DNA from 2 places in the Paenibacillus sp. B-A-8 genome. Region 2 is predicted to be linked to the other one. Evidence: a T-box and tRNA genes for the amino acid it is inferred to sense, from the RefSeq annotation. Region 2 holds a T-box; the other holds one or more tRNA genes.
The links. The T-box of region 2 lies ahead of pheS (phenylalanine--tRNA ligase subunit alpha). A T-box ahead of a tRNA ligase gene usually reads a tRNA of that ligase, here a tRNA-Phe.
Positions count from the first base shown of each region.

Region 1: it has a tRNA-Phe gene. The T-box ahead of pheS (phenylalanine--tRNA ligase subunit alpha) is inferred to sense a tRNA for this amino acid. The anticodon was not compared.

Region 1 is NZ_CP183882.1:6,009,144-6,012,760, forward strand. It holds gene ACN6MV_RS27040 (AraC family transcriptional regulator) at 1-23, shown strand, start outside; tRNA gene ACN6MV_RS27045 (tRNA-Leu) at 173-251, opposite strand; tRNA gene ACN6MV_RS27050 (tRNA-Cys) at 266-339, opposite strand; tRNA gene ACN6MV_RS27055 (tRNA-Gly) at 352-426, opposite strand; tRNA gene ACN6MV_RS27060 (tRNA-Gln) at 433-507, opposite strand; tRNA gene ACN6MV_RS27065 (tRNA-His) at 527-602, opposite strand; tRNA gene ACN6MV_RS27070 (tRNA-His) at 643-718, opposite strand; tRNA gene ACN6MV_RS27075 (tRNA-Trp) at 755-828, opposite strand; tRNA gene ACN6MV_RS27080 (tRNA-Tyr) at 836-921, opposite strand; tRNA gene ACN6MV_RS27085 (tRNA-Thr) at 927-1,002, opposite strand; tRNA gene ACN6MV_RS27090 (tRNA-Phe) at 1,023-1,098, opposite strand; tRNA gene ACN6MV_RS27095 (tRNA-Asp) at 1,106-1,183, opposite strand; tRNA gene ACN6MV_RS27100 (tRNA-Met) at 1,210-1,286, opposite strand; tRNA gene ACN6MV_RS27105 (tRNA-Val) at 1,304-1,379, opposite strand; tRNA gene ACN6MV_RS27110 (tRNA-Glu) at 1,435-1,509, opposite strand; tRNA gene ACN6MV_RS27115 (tRNA-Ser) at 1,528-1,620, opposite strand; tRNA gene ACN6MV_RS27120 (tRNA-Asn) at 1,624-1,699, opposite strand; rRNA gene ACN6MV_RS27125 (23S ribosomal RNA) at 1,760-3,617, opposite strand, start outside.
Region 2 is NZ_CP183882.1:1,934,025-1,937,641, forward strand. It holds gene yjfF (galactofuranose ABC transporter, permease protein YjfF) at 1-345, shown strand, start outside; gene ACN6MV_RS08480 (ABC transporter substrate-binding protein) at 459-1,493, shown strand; T-box leader at 1,680-1,966, shown strand; gene pheS (phenylalanine--tRNA ligase subunit alpha) at 2,027-3,061, shown strand; gene pheT (phenylalanine--tRNA ligase subunit beta) at 3,440-3,617, shown strand, end outside.

The DNA.
Region 1 (3,617 bases), 2.8 Mb from region 2:
CATTCCGACTAAGCAGTCAATGAAATTACAATTCAATTCACTCCGCTTCACATAAAAAAGCCGTTGAATTAGAAGTGTCTCTAATACAACGGCTTAAGAATAAAAGTTCATAGACAAAGAAAAAAGGTTTGTAGAGTTGCTTATACAAGCGACTTTACAAACCTTTTTGATATACCGGCGAGAGGACTCGAACCTCCACGGTTTCCCTCTCGATTTTGAGTCGAGCGCGTCTGCCATTCCGCCACGCCGGCACATATGAAATTAATGGAGGCGCCACCCAGATTTGAACTGGGGATAAAGCTTTTGCAGAGCTTTGCCTTACCACTTGGCTATGGCGCCATATGAAAACATTGGAGCGGACGACGGGAATCGAACCCGCGACCCTCGCCTTGGCAAGGCGATGCTCTACCGCTGAGCCACGTCCGCATAAAATGGCTGGGGATATAGGATTTGAACCTATGCATGACGGAGTCAAAGTCCGTTGCCTTACCGCTTGGCTAATCCCCAATAACATTTTAAAGTAAAATGGGGCGACTGATGGGTCTCGAACCCACGAATGCCGGAACCACAATCCGGTGCGTTAACCCCTTCGCCACAGTCGCCATATTAAACTGAATTTGTTGCTGTTCTTCTTAAAGTAAATGGGGCGACCGATGGGACTTGAACCCACGAATGCCGGATCCACAAACCGGTGCGTTAACCCCTTCGCCACGACCGCCATATTAAACTTTAGAGAAAGACTCTGGATAAAGATTGGCAGGGGCAGCAGGAATTGAACCCACACCAACGGTTTTGGAGACCGTTGTTCTACCTTTAAACTATGCCCCTAAAAAAATGGTGGGGGATGATGGATTCGAACCACCGAACACGTACGTGAGCAGATTTACAGTCTGATGCGTTTGGCCACTTCGCTAATCCCCCAAAGATGGTGCCGGCGAGAGGACTTGAACCCCCAACCTACTGATTACAAGTCAGTTGCTCTACCAATTGAGCTACACCGGCATATTAAGTTGTATACTACATGGTGGCTCGAGACGGATTCGAACCGCCGACACGAGGATTTTCAGTCCTCTGCTCTACCGACTGAGCTATCGAGCCAAGAAAATGGCGGAACCGACGAGATTCGAACTCGCGATCTCCTGCGTGACAGGCAGGCATGTTAGGCCAACTACACCACGGTTCCAAAAGATATAATTACTTGATGAAAATTGGTTGCGGGGGCAGGATTTGAACCTGCGGCCTTCGGGTTATGAGCCCGACGAGCTACCGGGCTGCTCCACCCCGCGTCGTTCTTAAATGAATATGGTGGAGGCTGAGGGGATCGAACCCCCGACCCTCTGCTTGTAAGGCAGATGCTCTCCCAGCTGAGCTAAGCCTCCGTAAACAACAATTGTTATTGTACCAAAGTCCACTATGTAAAATCAAGTGAAAATTTGGTGACCCGTATGGGATTCGAACCCATGTTACCTCCGTGAAAGGGAGGTGTCTTAACCCCTTGACCAACGGGCCATACTAATTAAAAATTTGTGGCGGAGAGAGAGGGATTCGAACCCTCGAGACGCTTGTGGCGCCTACACGATTTCCAATCGTGCTCCTTCGGCCAAACTCGGACACCTCTCCATATGGCTCCCCGAACAGGACTCGAACCTGTGACAACTCGATTAACAGTCGAGTGCTCTACCAACTGAGCTATCAGGGAATATTCATACCAGGCTTGATGCCTGAAAACTGAATCCGAATTGAATTTGCATTTTAAGTATAGGATAAGCCCTCGACCGATTAGTATTGGTCAGCTCCATGCATTACTGCACTTCCACCTCCAACCTATCTACCTCGTCGTCTTCAAGGGGTCTTACTAATTGGGAAATCTCATCTTGAGGGGGGCTTCACGCTTAGATGCTTTCAGCGCTTATCCCGTCCGTACGTAGCTACCCAGCCATGCTTCTGGCGAAACAACTGGTGCACCAGCGGTACGTCCATCCCGGTCCTCTCGTACTAAGGACAGCTCCTCTCAAATTTCCTGCGCCCACGACAGATAGGGACCGAACTGTCTCACGACGTTCTGAACCCAGCTCGCGTACCGCTTTAATGGGCGAACAGCCCAACCCTTGGGACCTACTTCAGCCCCAGGATGCGATGAGCCGACATCGAGGTGCCAAACCTCCCCGTCGATGTGGACTCTTGGGGGAGATAAGCCTGTTATCCCCAGGGTAGCTTTTATCCGTTGAGCGATGGCCCTTCCATGCGGTACCACCGGATCACTAAGTCCGACTTTCGTCCCTGCTCGACTTGTAGGTCTCGCAGTCAAGCTCCCTTATGCCTTTGCACTCTTCGAATGATTTCCAACCATTCTGAGGGAACCTTGGAACGCCTCCGTTACTCTTTAGGAGGCGACCGCCCCAGTCAAACTGCCCGCCTGACACGGTCCCCGTACCCGGTAAGGGCACTAGGTTAGAACCTAGATACGATCAGGGTGGTATCCCAACGGCGCCTCCACCGAAGCTTGCGCTCCGATTTCTACGGCTCCCACCTATCCTGTACAGATCGTACCCAAATTCAATATCAAGCTGCAGTAAAGCTCCATGGGGTCTTTCCGTCTTGTCGCGGGTAACCTGCATCTTCACAGGTATTAAAATTTCACCGGATCTCTCGTTGAGACAGCGCCCAAGTCGTTACGCCATTCGTGCGGGTCAGAATTTACCTGACAAGGAATTTCGCTACCTTAGGACCGTTATAGTTACGGCCGCCGTTTACTGGGGCTTCGGTTCATAGCTTCGGGTTACCCCTAACCACTCCCCTTAACCTTCCAGCACCGGGCAGGCGTCAGCCCGTATACTTCGCCTTGCGGCTTCGCACAGACCTGTGTTTTTGCTAAACAGTCGCTTGGGCCTTTTCACTGCGGCCCCCTCGTGCTATTCACACTACCGGGGCACCCCTTCTCCCGAAGTTACGGGGTCATTTTGCCGAGTTCCTTAACGAGAGTTCTTCCGCGCGCCTTAGAATTCTCTTCTCGCCTACCTGTGTCGGTTTGCGGTACGGGCACCTTCTCCTGGCTAGAGGCTTTTCTTGGCAGTGTGAGATCATGACCTTCGCTACTACAATTTTCGCTCCCCATCACAGCCCAGCCTTAATGATGTGCGGATTTGCCTACACATCAGCCTCACTGCTTAGACGGACATATCCATCAGTCCGCGTCACTACCCTCCTGCGTCACCCCATCGCTCATAGCGGATTACGGTGGTACAGTAATTTCAAACTGTTGTCCTTCGACTACGCCTTTCGGCCTCGCCTTAGGTCCCGACTTACCCTGAGCGGACGAGCCTTCCTCAGGAAACCTTGGGCTTTCGGCGGATCAGATTCTCACTGATCTTTTCGTTACTCATACCGGCATTCTCACTTGTATGCTGTCAAGCGCTCCTTACGGTACACCTTCAACCCACATACAACGCTCCCCTACCCCAGATACATACGTATCTAGCCATAGCTTCGGTGGTGTGTTTAGCCCCGTTACATTTTCGGCGCAGAGTCACTCGACCAGTGAGCTATTACGCACTCTTTCAATGGTGGCTGCTTCTAAGCCAACATCCTGGTTGTCTGTGCAACTCCACATCCTTTCC
Region 2 (3,617 bases):
GCGCGAACCAAAGTGCTGGTATATGCGTTTAGCGGATTCTGTTCAGCTTTGGCTGGCGTCGTGTTCACATTCTACATGCTATCGGGATACGGGCTTCATGCAGTTGGTTTTGAGCTTGACACGATTGCTGCGGTTGTCATAGGTGGAACGTTACTAACTGGAGGCGTCGGTTATGTCCTTGGTACCTTCTTCGGTGTGCTAATTCAGGGCGTAATCCAAACCTTAATCAGTTTCGATGGTACACTCAGCTCCTGGTGGACCAAAATTGTTATCGGTCTGCTGCTCTTCACCTTTATCCTGTTTCAGAGAATTCTTAGTGCAAGACGTTCTATCCTAAGGCAGTAGCAGTTGCTCTTACTATAGAATTGTTGCTACAATTACCATCGGGCTCCGTTTTCTTGGGTTCCCGATAGTATTCGTTTATAAATGCAACCGTTACCAAAATGGGGGAGAGTTCAGTGAAAGCAGGGAAATGGATAGTCTGCTTAGTGTTTGTGTTCCTGACTGGCTGCTTCGGAGCAGGGGTCAGGAGTGCCGAACCTTCGCTCAGGCCTACGGAAATCCCCTTGAAGATCAATAATCCTCCGCAGGCAGATCTGCCTGCAGCCAAAACTATATTACTCGGATTCTCCCAGTTGGGCTCGGAGAGTACATGGAGAGCTGCAAATACGAATTCCATTAAGGAGGCAGCTCGGGAAGCGGGCATTTCACTAATTATGAAGAATGCTGAGCAATCTCAGCAAAAGCAGGTGGAAGCCATCCGTTCATTTATGAAGAGCAATGTAGATATCATTGCAATTGCCCCTGTTGTGCAGACCGGATGGGATGATATTTTAGAAGAAGTAAAGCAGGCAGGCATACCCGTCATCATTCTTGACCGTTCTATTAATGTGCAAGACCACTCACTTTATGTGACCTGCATAGGCTCTGACTTCTTTGAAGAAGGGGTGAAGGCCGCTAAATATATGCTGGACAAAATGCGGCATCATACCGGACAAATCAAAATTGCCGAACTTCAGGGTACTATCGGATCCACCCCTTCAATTGACCGCGGACGCGGGTTTCGGGAGACGATAAAGGGGCGAAATACCTTTGAAATTACACTTACCCGCCCTGCGGATTTTACTAAGGCAGGAGGGAGTAAGATCATGCAGGAATACCTGAGCCTGCCTCAAGATGAGTGGCCGCAGGTGCTGTTCTCCCATAATGATGACATGGCCGTTGGTGCAGTTGAAGCCATTGAGGAGGCCGGACTGAAGCCGGGTACTGATATTATAATAATTTCAGTTGACGGGACACGCCGTGCCTTTGAACAGATGATTGCCGGGAACATTAATGCTGTCGTTGAATGCAATCCGCTCTTGGGTCCTTTACTAATGCAAGCTACCCAAGAGATTATGTCGGGCCGGACCCTCCCCAAACGTATGGTTCCAGCAGAAGATATTTACCCTCAGGAACTGGCCGCAATGGAAGTAGATAACCGGACATATTAACCAGATGATAAAAAGCTTTCGCTTTGAGGTGTTCCTTCCGGGGGTGCAGCTGGAGTCAGAAGCTAGCTTAAAGCCAGATCAAAATTGACCTAATTATGCTTGAACTTGTCAAAACGACAGATTTTGCATATAATAAATAGACATATCTCTTACATTAAAGAGATACCTGACAATTAGATTGAATTGTGAAATGCATTGATGGAGAAGAGTACACAGTGCCTGACTTACAGGGAGGAGACGCCGGTGATTGAGAGCGTTTCTAGGAAACAGAGCTGTCGAAGTTCACTCCGGAGCAGTTCCTTGAATTCCTTAAGATTGCCTTGCAAGGAAGCGTAGGGGAAACCGGTCACAGACCGTTATTTCTGTATAAAGTGAGATAGGTATCTGTCCAGCCAAAAGAGGGAATGAAGCTCTTAAGGGGAACAGATCAGCTTATCTAACAAGGGTGGTACCACGGTCTTTTCGTCCCTTACCGGGAGGAAAGGCCTTTTTTTGTTGAACTAGACAATGATTGAAGGGGGCTGTACACGGCCATGAAAGAGAAGTTGGAAGCATTGAAGGTAGAGGCACTGGCTAAGTTGCAGGAGGTTATGGATCCACAGGTTCTGAATGACCTAAGAGTGAAGTATCTCGGTAAAAAAGGTGAGCTTACAGAAGTTCTACGTGGTATGGGAGGACTTAGTGCTGAGGAGCGTCCGGTTATCGGGCAAGTAGCGAATCAGGTGCGTAGTGCGATTGAGGAGATTATTGGAGCGAAGCAAGAGGCATTTCAACAACAGGAGACACAACAGCGTCTGCAGGCTGAAAAAGTCGACGTAACCCTGCCGGGCCGACGCATGCAGCAAGGGGGCATTCACCCGCTTAGCAGAGTGGTTCAGGAAATTGAGGATATTTTCATTGGTATGGGTTACCGTGTGGCTGAAGGTCCTGAAGTGGAGACCGATTATTATAACTTTGAAGCCCTAAATCTGCCTAAGAACCACCCGGCTCGTGATATGCAGGATTCCTTCTATTTGACGGATGATCTGCTCATGCGTACTCAAACGTCTCCTGTACAGATTCGTACAATGCAGGCTATGAATGGTGAAGTTCCGGTTAAAATCATCTGCCCGGGTAAAGTATTCCGCCGTGATGATGACGATGCAACGCACTCCTTCCAGTTCCATCAAATCGAAGGTTTGGTTATCGGAAGCAACATTCGGATGAGTGACCTGAAAGGTACATTGCAGCAATTCGTGCAGGAGATGTTCGGCCCGAATACAGGCATTCGTCTTCGTCCGAGCTTCTTCCCGTTCACCGAGCCTAGCGTTGAAGTGGACGTAAGCTGCTTCAAATGTGGCGGCGATGGTTGCAGACTGTGCAAGCAAAGCGGATGGTTAGAAATTCTTGGCGCGGGTATGGTGCATCCAAATGTTCTGAAAATGGGTGGCTATGATCCTGCTAAGTATAGCGGCTTCGCATTCGGTATGGGTGTTGAGCGGATTGCTATGCTTAAATACGGCATCGATGACATTCGTCATTTCTATAACAACGATATGAGTTTTGTAAAGCAGTTCAAGGGCGTTTAGATTTTTGGTGGGCGAGCTGGCTGACGGGTTAGGAGGATGGATTTTGGAGCATTTGATTTCATGTTGTAAAAAACCTATTAAGCTAGGATCGGAAAGGAATTTTGGAACTGTAGGAGCGATAGCGACCGCCTGAAAGCTTTCCGTAGGAAAGCTAGCATCGTAAGCATAAGCTTTGTCCCCGGATTTCCACCGCGAAGAGCGGTTTAGATCAAGAAATCTGGGGACAACAGCGGCCGGAAGTCCAAAGATTCCTTGCAGGGACCGCTCTTAATAGTGTTTTGCAGTTGAAATTGAGAGCTCTTAATCAAGCCTCCGACTGGAAGCAGATCGAACGGCAAGTAGATAAATACATCTGAAACATAAAGGAAGTGAGCGGACATGAAAGTATCAACCGGATGGTTGGCTGATTATACATCGATTGAAGGAGTAACCGCCGAAAAGCTAGCGGAGAAGATTACCGCTGCCGGCATTGAAATTGACGGAGTAGAGCGCCGTAATAAAGGGATTTCGGGCATCGTAACCGGCTATGTGAAATCGAAGGAAAAGCATCCTGATG